Regions from separate parts of the Rathayibacter sp. CAU 1779 genome, predicted to be linked through region 2. Evidence: predicted binding sites of a transcription regulator. Region 2 holds the regulator's gene; the other holds the start of a gene.

Region 1 (8,746 bases), on a different contig from region 2:
TTCTACCTCGTCGGCGAGGCCAAGGGATCCGGTGGCACGACGCCGCTCCCGACGACGGATGCTTCCGGCTCGATCGCCCTGTCGGCCACCGACGGCAGCGTGGCTCTCGTGCAGGGCACGACAGCACTGACCTGCGCCGACTCGTCGACCTGCCAGGCGGCATCCGTCGATCTCGTCGGATTCGGCGCAGCGGCTCTCGCGGAGGGCTCGCCAGCGACCGGTGCGTCGAACTCCGCATCCGTGCAGCGCACGAGTGCGGAGGACACCGACGACAACGGGACGGACTTCGCCGCCGGCGCACCCACACCGGGCGCAACGAACGCCGGCGACGACGGGGACGGCGGATCCACGACTCCCCCGACGCCCGGAACGACACGGATCCACGACATCCAGGGCACGAGCTTCGTGTCGCCGCTGAACGGACAGCAGGTGACCGACGTGCCCGGCGTGGTGACGGGGGTGCGGGCATCCGGATCCAGTCGCGGATTCTGGGTGCAGGACCCCGAGCCGGACTCGAACCCGACCACCAGCGAGGGCGTCTTCGTGTACACCGGCAGCGCGCCGAGCGTCACGTCGGGCGATTCTGTGCTGTTCTCCGGAACGGTGAAGGACTACTACCCGCTGGCCAGCGGCGACACCGTGTCGCAGACGTCCAACCTCTCGGTCACCGAGATCGAGAGTCCGACGGTCTACACGGTCTCGCACGGAAACCCGCTACCCGCACCCATCGTCATCGGTTCGAAGACCGTGCCCGACACCTACGCGCCGAACCTGAACGGCGGCAACATCGAGTCAACGCCGATCACGCCGAAGCGGTCGGCTCTCGACTACTACGAGTCGATCGAGGGCATGCGCGTCGAGGTGGATGACGCTCGCGTCGTCGGGCCGAGCGACAGCTACGGCGAGCAGTACATCACCACGAAGCCGACTCAGAACGTCAGCTACCGCGGCGGAACACTCCTGACCGGCGAGAACCAGACACCGTCCGGTCGTCTCGAGGTCGTCCCGGCTGACGGATCGAACCCGAACGTCACCGTCGGCGACGTGTTCACCGGCGCGACGGTCGGCCCGATCGACTACTCCCTGTACGGCGGCTACCTGATCGCCGCCACGCAGCTGGGCACGGTGAAAGCCGGGGGGCTCGCACCCGTCGTCGCGAAGAAGACGGCCGGCGACCAGCTCTCCGTCGCCACCTACAACGTCGAGAACCTCGCACCGAGCGACTCGGCCGATAAATACAGCCGGCTCGCCCAGGGCGTCGTGACCAACCTCGCGTCGCCCGACATCGTGGCGCTCGAAGAGGTGCAGGACAACGACGGCGCAACCGACTCGGGAACCGTCGCGGCCGACCAGACGCTCGCGAAGCTGACGGCGGCGATCCACACCGCCGGAGGTCCGCTGTACGACTGGCGCGAGATCGACCCCGTGAACGACGAGGACGGCGGCCAGCCGGGAGGCAACATCCGCGTCGCCTTCCTGTTCGATCCGACCAGGGTGTCCTTCGTGGACCGCGGCGGCTCGTCCGTCGACCGCTCGACGACCGGCACCTCGGTGCAGAAGGTGAAGGGCGAACCGCAGCTCACCCTCTCCCCCGGTCGCATCGATCCGACCAGCGACGCCTGGCAGGACAGCCGCAAGCCGCTGGTGGGCGAGTTCTCGTTCCGCGGTCAGGACGTGTTCGTGATCGGCAACCACTTCGACTCGAAGCTCGGCGACCAGAACGCGGACGGCCGGTACCAGTACCCGGAGCAGTCGTCGGCCGTGCAGCGGGGGCAGCAGGCGACAGAGGTGCATGACTTCGTGGCATCCCTGTTGAAGGCGGACAAGAAGGCGAAGGTCATCGTCGCCGGTGACCTCAACGACTACCAGTTCAGCCCCGCACTGCAGACGCTCACGGGCGCAGCGACAGGCAAGCCGATCCTCACCGACCTGATCACGACACTGCCGAAGAACCAGCAGTACACCTACGTGTACGACGGGATCTCCGAGGTGCTCGACCACATCCTGGTCACCCCGGGTGTCGGCAAGCCCGACTACCAGGTGGTTCATGTCAACTCCGAGTTCGCGAACCAGGTCAGCGACCACGACCCGCAGGAGGTGGCCATCTCCGCAGGCGCCAAGCCGTGGACGCCGGCCGGCTACCAGCACAAGACCTGTGCTCCGGATGCCGTCGCCACCGGCTACTCCGACGCGCTCGACAAGCTCACCTACGACGGCATCGAACTCGGCGGGCTCTCCTCGCTGGCGCGTGATCCGAAGTCGGGAGGATACGTCGCCGCGGTCGACAACCACGCGACGGATCCAGCCCGTATCTGGTTCGTCTCGAGCCTCACGCACCCGAAGGTGACGCGGGATCCGCTCGTGCTCAAGCGCGCGGACGGCACGCCGTACAACGGCGTCGACAGTGACAACGAGGGCCTTGCCGTGCTGCCGAACGGCGACTTCGTGGTGAGCAGCGAGAGCGAGCCGTCCATCCGGATCTTCGGACGCGACGGCGTCCAGAAGACGTCGCTGACCGTTCCCGACCGGTTCGCCGTGACCGGCACAACGGCTGGGGGCGAGGCGACGTCGAACGCCACGCTCGAAGGCCTGACGATCACGCCGAACGGCAAGACCATCGTCGCAGCCATGGAGGGTGCGCTCTCCGGTGATGTCTCATCCGACGGCGACGCCACGGCACACCGCCTGCTCGTCTACACGCAGGGCAAGCACGGGTCGTGGTCGCTGAAGAAGCAGGTGGAGTACCGCACGGAGCCGGGCATGCGCATCCCGGAGATCACCGCGTACGGCAACGACGGATTCGTCGTCGAGGAGGCCGCGTGGTCTGCTTCGATCGGAAATTCGGTCAACCTGTACGCCGTGAAGGGACTGACGGATGGGCACGACGTGAGTTCCGTCGCGAACCTTGGCACGGCATCCGCTGGGCTCGCCGTGAAGAAGTCGCTCGTGGCCGATCTCGTGCAGTGCCCGACGCTCGGTGCGACGGCGAAGGAGGCGCAGGCCAACCCGCTGCTGGACAACTTCGAGGGCATGGTGGCGACGGGAAGCCATGGCCCCGATCACTCCACAGGCATCGCGCTGATCAGCGACGACAATTTCGGAGCGTCGCAGACCACACGGATCCTGGGCCTGGACGTGAAGCTGCCGTGGTCGTCACGCGGTGGGGCCGGCGCCGGAAGGCGTCGGCCCCTTCGTGTCTGTCGTATTCGTCGTGTTGGTCGGTCCTGTCGGTTGGTCGGCCGAGACGCCGACGTGGGCGCCCGTGCCCGTGGGCGCCCGTGCCCGTGGGCGCCGCCGTCACTGCACGAAGACGCCTCGCGATGTGGGAATAGCCAGCGTCCTCGTGCGTTGAAGTTGATAACACTCGACTCAAGTTCGGGTGCGTCAACGGAATTCAACCCGGAAATACAGGAGAATCAGTGCCTGAGAACTTCTTCCCCGGCTCCGCCGAGAACGGCGACGGCAACTCGTTCGACGAGTTCCTCGCGCGCTATCTCGCAGGCGAAAGGGCGCGCGAGTCACGTTCGATCGACATCAGCCGATTCCTCAGCCGCCGTACGCAGGAGGTCCTGCAGCGGGCGGGCCGCTTCGCGCTCGAGCACGGGCACAACGAGCTCGACGCGTTGCACATGCTGCTCGTGATGGCCAGCGAAGATCCGGCGGCCGAAGCCATGCGGCGCATCGGTGTCGATCCGGCACGCATCGCACGCGCGGCGGAGCAGCGCCTTCCGCAGACCGGCGAGGCGACGACGGATGCCCCTGCGCTCACGCAATCCGCGCAGCGCACGCTGTTCCACGCGTACCAGGTGGCGCGCGCATCCGGATCCACCTACATCGACCCCGAGCACCTCTTCTACGCGCTCGTGATCGCGCAGGACTCCCCCGCCGGCCAGGTGCTGGCATCCGCGGGGGTCACGCCCGAAGCGCTCGCGGGTGCGATGCGCGACGCCGCGACGGTGGGCGCAGGAGCACCGGATGCCGTCGGCGACGACGAGCAGGCATCCGAGACTCCCATGCTCGACAAGTTCGGCACCGACCTCACCCAGCTCGCCCGAGACGGCAGGCTGGACCCGGTGATCGGCCGCGTGGACGAGATCGAGCAGACGGTGGAGATCCTCTCCCGCCGCACCAAGAACAACCCGGTCCTGGTCGGCGAGGCAGGCGTGGGCAAGACCGCGATCGTCGAGGGACTGGCCCAGGCCATCGTCGACGGCGGGGTGCCCGAGCAGCTGCGAGACAAGCGCATCGTCTCGCTCGACCTGCCAGGCATGCTCGCAGGAACCCGCTACCGCGGCGACTTCGAGGAGCGCCTCACCAAGACGATGGACGAGATCGCGGACCGCAAGGGCGAGCTCATCGTCTTCATCGACGAGGTGCACACGGTGATGGGCGCCGGCGGTGCCGGTGACGGCGGAATGGATGCGGGCAACATCCTCAAGCCTCGCCTTGCCAAGGGCGACCTGCACCTGGTGGGCGCGACGACACTCAAGGAGTACCGCATCATCGAGAAGGATCCGGCGCTGGAGCGCCGCTTCCAGCCGGTGACCGTCGCCGAGCCCTCCATCGAGGACTCGGTCGCCATCCTCGCCGGGCTGAAGCCGGCATACGAGGAGCACCACGGCGTGACGTACACGGATGACGCCATCCGCTCGGCCGTCGAGCTGTCGGCACGGTATGTGTCCGACCGGTTCCTGCCCGACAAGGCCATCGACCTGATCGACCAGGCGGGCGCGCGGCTGCGGCTTCGCCTCGGCAAGCTGGTCGACGCATCCGCTCTGATGCAGCAGCTGGCCGACCTCGAGGCGGAGAAGAACGCCGCAGTGTCGGCGGAGCGCTACGAGGAGGCGTCGAAGCTGCGCGACGAGATCGAGGTGGTGCAGGGCAAGCTGGCCCAGGCATCCGCTTCCGGTGCTCGCTCCGCGCACGATGCCGTCATCGACGAGCCGGAGATCGCTGCCGTCATATCACGTGCCACCGGCATCCCGGTCGCGCGCATCGGCGAAGCCGACCGCGAGCGGCTGGCGAAGCTGGAGGGTGAGCTGCACGAGCGCGTGATCGGACAGGACGACGCCGTGACGGCCGTCGCGAAGTCGGTGCGACGCAACCGCACCGGCATGGGCGATGCGAGCCGCCCGGTCGGCAGCTTCCTGTTCCTCGGCCCGACCGGCGTCGGCAAGACGGAGCTGGCGAAGGCCCTCGCGTCGTCGCTGTTCGGCTCGGAGAAGTCGATGATCCGCTTCGACATGAGCGAGTTCGGCGAGCGCCACACGGCCGCGCGCCTGATCGGCGCCCCTCCCGGATACGTCGGCTACGACGAGGCCGGTCAGCTGACCGAGCGTGTGCGTCGCAACCCGTACTCTGTGCTGCTGTTCGACGAGATCGAGAAGGCGCACCCCGACATCTTCAACCTGCTGCTGCAGGTGCTGGATGACGGACGCCTCACCGACGGTCAGGGCCGCACCGTGGACTTCCGCAACACGGTCGTGATCATGACCTCGAACATCGGCAGCGAGTTCCTCGCCTCCAAATCGGGCGCACTCGGCTTCGTGGCTCCCGGCGCCGACGGGTTCGGCGACGAGAAGGCTCTTCGCGACCGGGTGATGGGCAAGCTGCGTGAGAACATGCGGCCGGAGTTCATCAACCGCATCGACGAGATCGTGCTGTTCCGCAAGCTCGACCGCGATCAGCTGCGCGACATCGTGCGCCTGCTGCTGACGGCGACCGAGGCGCGTCTGGCGCAGCGCGAGATCACGCTGAGCGTGACGGATGCCGCCATCGAGTGGATCGCTGACCACGGCTACGAGCCGGAGTTCGGCGCCCGCCCGCTGCGCAGGGTCATCCAGCGCGAGGTGGACGACCGCGTCGCCGACCTGCTGGTGAACGGCTCGGTCGATGACGGCGGAACCGTGCACGTGGATGCCGCGGGCGGCGAGCTGCTCGTGACCTCCGGTGAGCGGGTGCACGTCACAGCCTGATACCTCAGCCTCCCCAAGCGCCCCGGTGCGGTCCCCCACGCACCGGGGCGCCTTTGGCTGTGCCGCCCCGGGCACTGTGCCGCCGCTCGGAATTCGTGGCGCTCAGGGTTCGTGGCGCCCGGTAGGAATCCGATGGCGGCCCGTCGGCGACGTTCAGCCTGTGCTGTTACGGTCAGGTGTCGGCATCGTGTCGACGTCAGGGAAGATCTCTCCGAACTCCGCGCGCAGTCTGCCGCAGTGCGAACGTTTCCTCTGGGCCACTCAGAGGAGCGACATGTCGCACATCTCCCCTTTCACTTCGTCGTCGGCCGACGCAGCCGCACATCATGCTCCTGCGGTGCTCGAGCCGACGCTTCCGATCGGTGCAACCGCCATCGTCTACTGCGAGGGCCAGTTCGGTGAGCAAGATGGCAAGACCGCGAACGGCCTCGTGCGCTTCTCGGAGCGGTACGAGATCCTGAGCGTCATCGACAGTACCCACGACGGCGCGGATGCCGGCAGCTACCTCGACGGGGCCGCCAACGGCATCCCCGTCGTCGCCTCGCTCGCGGCGGCCGTCGCCCGAGCCGGCCGCGTCCCCGACTACCTGATCTCTGGCGTCGCGCCCGCCGACGGACTGCTGTCGGCCGCCCAGCGCACGGTGCTGCTGGACGGCATCGCGCGGGGCATGCACATCGTCAACGGGCTGCACGAGTTCCTCAACGACGACGCGGAGTTCGCCGCGGCCGCCCTGCTGAGCAACGTCACGATCACCGATGTGCGCAAGCCGAAGGACAAGAAGGACCTGCACCTCTTCTCCGGACGCATCTTCGACGTGACCTGCCCGCGCATCGCCATCCTCGGCACCGACGGCGCCATCGGAAAGCGAACGACCGCCACCCTGCTCGTGCAGGCACTGCGGGGGCGCGGCATCAACGCTGTCATGGTCGGAACCGGCCAGACGTCCATCATGCAGGGCGGAAAATACGGCGTCGCGCTCGACGCGATCGTGCCGCAGTTCTGCTCAGGCGAGGTGGAGGACCAGGTCGTCGCGGCGTTCAACGGCGAGCGTCCCGACGTGATCGTGGTCGAGGGTCAGGGTGCGCTCAGCCACCCGGCCTACATGACCAGCGCGCACATTCTGCGCGGCAGTCGGGCCGACGCCGTGATCGTGCAGCACGCACCCCGGCGTCGGATGCTCGGTGACTTCCCGATGATGCCGGTGCCGTCGGCATCCAGCGAGGTCGCACTGATCGAGTCCTTCGCCGACACCAGGGTCATCGGCATCACCATGAATCACGAAGACATGGCATCGGACGAGATCGGCCAGGCGATCGGCGACCTCGAGCACGAGACGAACCTGCCGGCCACCGATCCCCTGACGAGGCCGCTCGACGAGCTCGCCGACATGGTGCTGGCGGCCTTCCCCCAGCTCGTGCACTAGGGCACGGATGTCGGCCCCGCACGCCCGGTGAGCTTCGCCGCCCTGAACGCCTCGGCCCAGCACCCGCCCGAGCGCGCGCCGGCCCGAGATCGCTCGCGCGTCTAGATGCTCGTGCGTTTAGATGCTCTGGCGTTTAGATGCTCTGGCGTCGCTCGAGCATCGGGCACGCGAACGGATCCTTCTCGCCCAGCCCGACACGGTTGATGTACCTGAACACGATGGCGTACGACTCGAGCAGCCCGGTCTGCACGTACGGCACCTGCCGCTCATCGCAGTAGCCGTGCACGATCGGCGCCGCGTACCGCAGGTGCGGCCTCGGCATGGACGGGAACAGGTGGTGCTCGATCTGATAGTTGAGCCCGCCCATGGCGAAGTCGAGCATCCAGTTGCCGCGGATGTTCCGGCTCATCATCACCTGCCTGCGCAGGAAGTCGAGCCGCATGTCCTTCGGGACCAGCGGCATCCCCTTGTGGTTCGGGGCGAAGGACATGCCCATGTAGAACCCGAACAGCCCCAGTTGCACGGCAAGGAAGGCGACTCCCTTGCCGGGCGGGAGCACGAGGAAGATGAGCAACAGGTAGCCGACCAAGCGCGCCATGAGGAACGTGATCTCGACCGGACGTCTCGCCACGGGCTCTGGCGCGAAGACGCGACGCACGCTGGACGCGTGCAGTGAGATGCCCTCCAGCAGCAGGATCGGGAAGAAGAACGCCCCCTGGTGCGCGAACACCCACGGCAACGGCCATGGCCGGCGACGTCGCGCCTGCTCCGGTGTGAAGGCGATCACCGGCAACTCGATGTCGGGATCGAATCCTTCGCGGTTCGGGTTCGCGTGGTGCTTCGTGTGCTTGTGCTGCCACCAGCCGTAGCTCATGCCGACGAACAGATCGCCGACGATCAGGCTGATCCAGTCGTTCCACTTTCCGGAACGGAAGATCTGCCGGTGGGCGGCGTCGTGACCCAGGAAAGCCGTCTGGGTGAAGACGAACGCGAGCAGCGCCGAGACGGCCAGCTGCCACCACGAGTTGCCCACCCAGAGGAAGAGTACGACGCATGCGGCGTATGCCATCGGCACAGCGATGAGCTTCGTCCAGTAGTAGCCGTACCTGCGCCGCATGAGACCGGATCCGCGGATCTCGGTGGCCAATTCCGTGTAGTCGTTCTGCGTGCCGGAGGCCCGCGTGGTGGATCGCACCGGGCCGAGAGTCGGCTGTGTTCCAACGGTTGTCATCATGTGCTCCCCGCCTGTGCCGCGGCATCCGCGGATCGGATTCGATCAGGCGGCCGGGGTCTGGGACAACCTTTCTTTCAGGGTACGCCCGGTGCCGCGGCATGTCCGGGCGTACGG
Region 2 (8,746 bases):
CCGTCGCCCACGCCCACCCCCACTCCCTGCCCGACGGATGCCGACGCGTCTCCGACCTGCTTGGCACCCACCGGATCCGACACCGTCGCTCCGATCGCCGTCGCGGCGCTCGCCCTGGCAGCCGGCGCCCTGCTCATCGCTGCCGCATTCGGACGACGTCTCCTGCGCCGTCGCTGAACCGACTTCCGTGACGCCGGCGGGGGCTGAGGCCCCCGTTCGGGGCTGACGAGCTCCAGTCCGGCCGCGCCTAGACTTCGGCACATGATCGGCTGGGGGCGAGCCGTCGGAATCGTCGTCATGGCCGGCATCGCCGTGACGGCGATCCTGACCGCTCCCGCCGCGGGCAGACAGCTCGTCGACGACGGGCTGCAGAAGCTGTGGAGCATGCCACCGAAACAGGCGCAGGAGTATCTGCGCAGGCATCCGGAGACGGCAGTAGATCTCGCCAACTCGGACAGCACGTACGTCGACGAGCTGTGGAACGACGCGACGCCCCAGGAGCGCAAGGACGCCGTACGCAATGCGCCGCAGCTGATCGGCAACCTCGAGGGCGTCGACTACGTCGACCGGGACGCAGCGAACCGGCTCTACCTCGGCCGTGCCCTCGCCGCGACGAAGAAGCGCGTCGCCGCTCGCCCGAAGGACGCCACCGCGCAATTCCGCTTGCGTGCACTCAAGGCGGTGAAAGCCTCGCTCGCAGGCAAGCGCGCGCCCGAGCGATACCTTGTCGAGCTGACACCCGCACCACGGCCGCTCGCCGCGGTGGCCGTGGGGAATCCGGACCAGGCGATGCAGGTCACGTTCGACGTGCCCGGCATGGGAACGTATGCCGACGACATGCAGCTGTGGGCGCAGGCGGCACAGAACGTCTACGACGAGCAGGGCAAGGCGGGAGCACCGGCGCATCGATCCGTCGTCGCGTGGATCGGCTACGTCACCCCGCCGCCCGGCATCGACGCGGCGCTCGGCGGCTACGCGGCACGCGGTGCGCCGAGGCTCGTGACAGCACTCAGAGGATTCCGTGCGAGCCGCGACGGCGGAGTCGGCATCGACCTCAGCGTCATCGCGCACTCCTACGGGACGACGACGGCGGCGAACGCGCTGGCCTCCGCACGCGGGCTCGGCATCTACGCCTTTGTCATGCTCGGGTCCGCGGGAATCGAGGCGGACATCCGGGATGCCCGCGCCCTGCACACGGGACACGTCTACGCCGGGGAGGCGGTCGGCGACACCCAGGCGCAGTGGGGACGCCTCACTCGGCAGGATCCGCGCTCGCCGTCGTTCGGTGCCACGATCCTGCACGTCGAAGGCTCGGGCGGGCGCCTGCCGGTGACCGCCCACGAGCCGATCAAGCACTCGAACTGGAACAACGACCCGACATCCGCCGCCTACGCCGAGGTCACGGACATGACCGCGCTGGCGAAGAAGTTCAGCGAACACGTGACCACCTTCGGCTACCTGGATGCCGGCACCGAGTCGCTCGCGAACGCCGCGACCGCGACGACGCGGTATCCGACGCGGGGGCTGTACTGAGGCGGAAGGCGTGGACGGCGCAAGCGCCGGCGTGCGAACGGTGCGGATTCCGCCCGCCCCGCCGCTTCCGCTGGCCCTTCGTGTCGCCTCCCGGGCATCGCGGCGGCACGAAGGGACAGCGGAGCCGTGCTGGATGACGGGTGAACGGACAACGCCTGCACGGACAACGGGGTGTGCCGGCCTCTGGTTCGGCTGCGACCGCCACGCCGAATCCGGCTGCCAGCGGAATATCGGACGCCGTCTCAAAGTTGATATGAGTACGCTCAAGTTTTGTCGGACCGAGCTTGACAGACATCCGGCACTGACATAAGTTGAGCCTGCGAGACTCAACTATCTTTCGTGCCGCGACGCCCGAAAGAAAGGTCTCGTTCCATGGCTTCGGCCGCGGGTGCAGAAGGCACCGGGCCAGACGGGTGCGCCGATGTGCGCCCGAAGAAAGGGAAACAACACATGTCACGTGCAGTAGGTATCGACCTCGGAACGACCAACTCCGTGGTCGCCGTGCTCGAGGGCGGCGAGCCCGTCGTCATCGCCAACGCGGAGGGATTCCGCACCACCCCGTCGGTGGTCGCGTTCACCAAGGACGGCGAGGTGCTCGTCGGCGAGACCGCGAAGCGTCAGGCCGTCACCAACGTCGACCGCACGATCTCGTCGGTGAAGCGCCACATGGGCACCGACTGGACGCAGGAGATCGACGGCAAGAAGTACACCGCGCAGGAGATCTCCGCGCGCATCCTGCAGAAGCTCAAGCGGGACGCCGAGCAGTATCTGGGCGACACCGTGACGGATGCCGTCATCACCGTCCCCGCCTACTTCAACGACGCAGAGCGCCAGGCCACCAAGGAGGCCGGCGAGATCGCGGGCCTCAACGTACTCCGCATCATCAACGAGCCGACCGCGGCCGCGCTCGCGTACGGTCTGGACAAGGGCAAGGAAGACGAGCTCATCCTGGTCTTCGACCTCGGTGGCGGAACGTTCGACGTCTCGCTGCTCGAGGTGGGCAAGGACGACGACTTCTCCACCATCCAGGTGCGTGCGACCGCCGGTGACAACCGGCTCGGCGGCGACGACTGGGACCAGCGGGTCGTCGAGTGGCTGATCAAGAAGTTCAAGGAGACCACCGGTGTGGACGTCTCCGGCGACAAGATCGCGCTGCAGCGTCTGAAGGAAGCAGCCGAGCAGGCGAAGAAGGAGCTCTCGTCGAGCATGTCGACGAGCATCCAGCTCCCCTACCTGTCGCTGACCGAGAACGGCCCCGCGAACCTCGACGAGACGCTCACGCGCGCTCAGTTCGAGCAGATGACGAGCGACCTGCTCGACCGCACCAAGAAGCCGTTCCAGGACGTCATCAAGGAGGCCGGCATCAAGGTGGGCGACATCGCCCACGTCGTGCTGGTCGGCGGTTCGACCCGTATGCCTGCCGTCTCCGAGCTCGTGAAGCAGGAGACCGGCGGCAAGGACCCCAACAAGGGCGTCAACCCCGATGAGGTCGTGGCAGTCGGTGCCGCCCTGCAGGCCGGTGTGCTGAAGGGCGAGCGCAAGGACGTTCTGCTCATCGACGTCACCCCGCTGAGCCTCGGCATCGAGACCAAGGGCGGCATCATGACCAAGCTCATCGAGCGCAACACGGCCATCCCGACCAAGCGCAGCGAGACCTTCACCACCGCGGATGACAACCAGCCGTCCGTGGCGATCCAGGTGTTCCAGGGCGAGCGCGAGTTCACCCGCGACAACAAGCCGCTCGGCACGTTCGAGCTCACCGGCATCGCGCCGGCGCCGCGAGGGATCCCGCAGGTCGAGGTCACCTTCGACATCGACGCGAACGGCATCGTGCACGTGTCCGCCAAGGACAAGGGCACCGGCAAGGAGCAGTCGATGACCATCACCGGCGGCTCGTCGCTGCCCAAGGACGACATCGAGCGCATGGTCCGCGAGGCCGAGGAGCACGCCGCAGAGGACAAGAAGCGTCGTGAGTCCGCCGAGGTGCGCAACAGCGCCGAGCAGATGGTCTACTCCATCGAGAAGCTCATCAAGGACAACGAGGACAAGCTGCCGTCCGACGTGAAGGATGACGTGCAGGGCGACGTCGACGCGCTCAAGTCCGCACTCGCCGGTGACGACGACGAGGCCGTGAAGTCCGCATACGACAAGCTGAGTGCGAGCCAGCAGAAGCTGGGCGAGGCGATCTACGCGTCGGCGCAGGCAGACGCATCCGCTCCGCAGGGCGAACAGCCCGCCGGGGAGTCGGAGTCGTCGTCTGATGACGACGTCGTTGACGCCGAGGTCGTGGACGACGAGGACGAGAAGAAGTAGTCATGGCGAAGAACGACGAATCGAACGAACACGAGGAGCCGGTGGTCCGCGACAAGCGGCGCATCGACCCCGAAACGGGAAAGGTTCGTCAGCCGGACGGGTCGGAGCAGAGCGACGCGGCGGAGTCGAAGGGCTCCGCCGCCGACCCCTCGACGGGCTCGGGGCAGCGCCTCGATCACGAGCAGGTGGTCGACACCGGCGAGGGCTATGAGGGACCGGATGTCGAGACCTCCCTTTCCGACGCCGACCTCGCTTTCCTCTCCGGCCAGTCGAGCGCCGACGAGCTCGCTGCCGAGCGGCTCGCCGACCTCCAGCGGGTGACCGCGGAGTACGCGAACTACCGCAAGCGCACCGAGGCGAACCGCGAGGTCGAGCGGGAGCGTGCCGTGGCCGACACGGCGAAGGCGATCCTGCCCGTTCTCGACGACCTCGACCGTGCCGAGAAGCACGGCGACCTCGACGGGGACAGCCCGTTCGCGACGATCGCCGGCAAGCTGCGCGGTGCGGCCGAGAAGCTCGGGCTCGCACCCTTCGGTGCGGCCGGTGAGGTCTTCGACCACAACGTGCACGAGGCGATCTTCCAGCAGCCGTCGCCCGACGTGACCGAGCCCACGATCATCGACGTGGTGGAGGTGGGCTACACGCTCGGCTCCACGCTCGTGCGCGCGGCCAAGGTGGTCGTCGCGGTTCCCGCGTAGCGCGCTTGGAGCTTGGAGCAAGGGCCATTTCTGGCCCTTGCCGCGACGCCAGCGCCGACCGTCGTCTCGACGGTCGGTCACCAGATGGCTTCGGCGCTGGTGTCGCGCCCCAGTAGTGCGAGGGCACACGACTCTCGGATAAGTCAACATAGGCAACAGAAGCAGAAAGGGGGTGCCGGGTGGCCAGTCAGGACTGGTTCGACAAGGACTTCTACAAGGTCCTCGGCGTCTCCAAGGACGTCTCGCAATCCGAACTGAAGAAGACGTATCGCAAGCTCGCGCGCCAGTATCATCCGGATTCCAATCCCGGGGACGCGAAGGCCGAGGCGAAGTTCAAGGAGATCAGCGAGGCGTATTCGGTGCTCTCCGATGAGGAGGAGCGCAAGGAGTACGACCAGATCCGGGCCATGGGATCCGGCGCCCGCTTCACCGCCCCCGGTGGCGCTCAGGGGTCAGGCGGCTTCGAGGATGTCTTCGGCGGCATGTTCGGACAGGGCGGCCGTGGCCAGTCGTACACGTTCCAGCAGGGCGACGGTCAGTACGACGACCTGCTCGGCGGCCTCTTCGGCAATGGTCGTTTCGGCCAGTCGACCGGTGGTTACCGCGGCTACGGCGGGCCGACGCAGGGGCAGGATGTCACGGCATCCACGACGATCGACTTCCAGACCGCCGTCAGCGGCGAGACCGTTCACCTCACTGTGGACGGCGAGACGGTGAAGGTGCGGATCCCGGCCGGCGTCTCGGACAAGCAGCGCATCCGCGTGCCACGCAAGGGACGACCGTCGCCGGATGGCGGCGAGCGCGGCGACCTCTACCTGACCGTGTCGGTGCGCAAGCATCCGGTGTTCGAAAGGGACGGCCTCAACCTGCGCGTGACGGTGCCTGTGACGTTCGCCGAGGCGACGCTGGGCGCCACCATCGAGGTGCCGATGCTGAGCGGCGACACCGTGCGGCTCAAGGTTGCGCCCGGAACGCCGAGCGGACGCGTGCTGCGCGTCAAGGGACGCGGCGTTTCGACCAAGAGCGGCACCGGCGACCTGCTGGCCGTTGTGCAGGTCGTCGTCCCATCGCACCTGACGAAGGCGGGCGAGGAAGCGCTGCACGCCTTCGAGGAGACGCTGCCCGAAGAGAATCCGCGCGAGGAGCTGCTCTCGAAGGCGAGGGCGGCAGCGCGCTGACCGGCGCGCCGACCGCGCCGCGGCGGCGCGATCACGTACGCAGGCAGTATGCGGACGGCCGCGGAACGGCACGGACCGTGTGGTAGGAGCGGTACCGAACAGAGAGCGAGGTGAACGGCGATGGTCGAATTGGATGAGACGACCCCCGTCTTCGCGATCACGGCGGCTGCCGAGCTGGCCGGCATGCATCCGCAGACGCTGCGTCAGTACGACCGCCTCGGACTGGTGAGCCCGAAGCGCACGGCGGGACGCTCGCGCCGGTACTCGATGCGCGACGTCATTCAGCTGCGCGAGGTCTCGCGGCTGGGCTCCGAAGGGGTGAGTCTGGAGGGTATCCGCCGCATCCTGGAGCTCGAGAACCACGTGAGCCGACTCAGCGATCGGGTGCGGGAGCTCGAGAGCGCGCTCGCCGACGAGATGCTCAACCGGCCTGGCCGCCGCGTGTTCGCGGCGGGATCCGAGGGCGAGGTGGTCTCGCTGCGTGCTGGCACTCGCGTGCGGCGCAGCAACCAGGTCGTCGTGTGGCGGCCTCTGGAGAAGTGAGCACTGCACGTTCCAGCGAGCGGAGAAGGTGCGCGAACGAGAGCGAGCCGCCGACTCGACGAGATCGACGACGACGTGCAGGTGGCCACGATGCAGGAGCGGGTCGCGACGGGGCGGGCCGCATCACTCGCGCGATGTGACCCGCCCACAGTGAGCGCGATGCGGCCCGCGATCGATCAGCGTCTGAGAACGATCTGCTTCGCGTGTCCGTGACCGTCGAGCGCGAACCGCAGTGCGAGCGGGCGGGTGCCGGTCACGGTGACCCCGTCATCCGCCTGCTGCACCCGGAAGGGTCCGGAGTCGGGGAGCACGAGCGTCGCGGTCGACTGCGTGCGGCTCGGATCCGCGAGCGCCACCGTGACGACATCGCCGTCTCTGTGCACCGCCACCGAGCACGGACCGCTCACCTGCATCCCGTGCACCGGATTCGCGGGGGCGGTGAAGAAGTTGCCGAGCGTGACGCCGGTTCTGGTGTCGAGGACCGCCTGGCTCGCCGCCGTGTTCGCCAGCACCCGCACCCGCTTCTGCGCCTGCGACGAGAACGTCGTGCTGTGGGAAGCGGTCGGGAGCAGGAGGAACGCGTATCCGCCCGACGTCGGGTCGGTGCCGTGCGGGTGGGTCACCGTCACATAGTCGCGCTGACGAACGTCGGTGGATCCCGCCGTGTCCGCTCCCGAGTTGATCGCGTTCCACGTGCCCTCACGATGCACCACCTGCACCTGAGGTGTGCCGGAGACGCCTTCGGCGGCGAGCAGCACGATTCCGCCGTACCCCTCGATGTGGAGGCTGCGGGTGAAGGCGAGTGGCGCATCCCCTGCCTTCGGCCTCTTCATGGCGTGGTCGACCCGCAGCACGGGCGCAGAACCCGCCGCATAGGAGCGGTTCTCGACGGTGGTGAAGACGTCGTGGCCCCCGGAACCCGCGATCGCCGCGCCCAGGCATACAACGCCGTCGTCGAGGAAGAACCACGACTTCTTGCCTGCGAGGGTCTTGTCGAAGTTGAGGTGATCCATGCCCTGCACGCCCCACCGGTTCTCGAGGGCGAGCCCTCCCGCGAACTTTTGGAACGCGCGCGGGATTCCGGTGCCTGCTCCCCCTGCGCCTGACCCGCGGGTCTCGTCGTTCACCGTGGTGCCCGGAAGTCGATAGGGGTCGACCGTCGGCCAGAAGTCCGCGCTGAACTGCGCGGGATCCGACCGCGGCGTGTAGACGAAGAGCATGCCGTCGCCCTGATACCAGCCGAGATTGTTCTCGTCGTTGCCCCACTCGTAACGGCCGATCCGCGTGGACGAGATGCTCGCGACCGCCGACCACGACGGCCTGTGGTGCACGAGACGATCCTGGTCGCCGAACGACTGCGTGGTGACCGGTGCCGGCGCCGCCTGCACGGAGTCATCGGCCAGCACACCGGCGACGAGCAGCGCCTGGGCGATGGTCAGCGTCGGCACGCCGACCAGGTTCACGTCGGTGCACTGTTTCAACCAGCCTTTGGCGAGCGAGAGGAACCGGCCCTGGTACGCCGCCGGTGCGCCGGTCGCGAGCAGGAGCGTGCACGCGATGAGCGTCGCGCCGTCGACGTAGTCCGGCTCGTTCTCCCGCGAAACGGCTCGGCCGCGGACCGTGTCCATCACGCGGCCGCCCACCACGAAGGGCTGGAACGTCTTCTGGATCGAGTCCAGGAAGACGGTCTGGTTCGGGTCGGTGATCGCCCACTCGCTCCCGCCGAGCAGCGCCAGGATCGAGGCGACTCCGGAGAGGGTGACCGTGCCATACGTCCCGGCGTACGGCAGGTAGGTGTGCTGCACGAAGGATCCGTCGCGGTAGAAGCCGTCGCCGGACGTCACATAGGTGAAGAGGCTGTTGCGTGCCCCGCCCACGACGTCGCTCAGGGCGTCCCGTGCGGTGGTGATCTCGTCGGTGCGGTTGTCCAGGATGCCGCGCAGCGCCGTGTTCAGCGCCTTGTCGCTGCGGTTGGCGCCGGTCTCGGCGAGACTCGTGCCCCTGCCGCGATAGTTGGGGTCCGGCGCGAAATAGCGTGCGGCGGCCAGAAGGCTGGTGCGCACGGATGCCGGGACCTGGTCGTACAGCAGCACGAGGACGTCGGCGGCGTCCCTCGGCACGCCGATCTCCCAGAACCACCAGTTGCCCGCGGCGGTCTTGCCCGCTACGTACGAGTTCGTGCTCAGCCAGGTGAGCGACGTGACCAGATCCGCGGCGAGCTGCTGGTCGCCGAACTGTGTCGTGCCTTTCGTCGCCCAGGCCTTGGCGAGGCTGAGCACGCGATCGAAAGTCACGCCCATGTTGCCCGTCGCCGTCGCTGCGGCGATGCCGAGGAGCGGCAGATCGGCCCACACCCCCGGCGAGCCGGCGTCCAGGGTCATGCCCTTCCAGGAGGTGTCGGCGTCTGACGAGATGCGTGCGAGCGTGTCGGACAGTGCCGCGACGTCGCCTGCCGTGCCCGAGCCGACGAGCATGGTGGCC

The links. The regulator HspR, encoded in region 2, represses chaperone genes until heat shock. The targets are predictions, from matches to a motif close to AAGTTGAGTCNNNNNGACTCAACTT.
Positions count from the first base shown of each region.
Region 1: a site for HspR is predicted at 3,352-3,376, ahead of ACX9R5_RS17775 (ATP-dependent Clp protease ATP-binding subunit). Genes of this name have one in related genera too.

Region 1 covers NZ_JBTOLK010000005.1:20,427-29,172, forward strand. Annotated here, with positions in the region: partial or broken gene ACX9R5_RS17770 (esterase-like activity of phytase family protein) at 1-3,087, shown strand, start outside; gene ACX9R5_RS17775 (ATP-dependent Clp protease ATP-binding subunit) at 3,420-5,975, shown strand; gene ACX9R5_RS17780 (DUF1611 domain-containing protein) at 6,250-7,398, shown strand; gene ACX9R5_RS17785 (fatty acid desaturase family protein) at 7,532-8,629, opposite strand.
Region 2 covers NZ_JBTOLK010000001.1:832,474-841,219, forward strand. Annotated here, with positions in the region: gene ACX9R5_RS03785 (hypothetical protein) at 1-177, shown strand, start outside; gene ACX9R5_RS03790 (alpha/beta hydrolase) at 262-1,533, shown strand; gene dnaK (molecular chaperone DnaK) at 1,984-3,846, shown strand; gene ACX9R5_RS03800 (nucleotide exchange factor GrpE) at 3,849-4,544, shown strand; gene ACX9R5_RS03805 (DnaJ C-terminal domain-containing protein) at 4,724-5,722, shown strand; gene ACX9R5_RS03810 (heat shock protein transcriptional repressor HspR) at 5,843-6,265, shown strand; gene ACX9R5_RS03815 (polysaccharide lyase 8 family protein) at 6,442-8,746, opposite strand, start outside.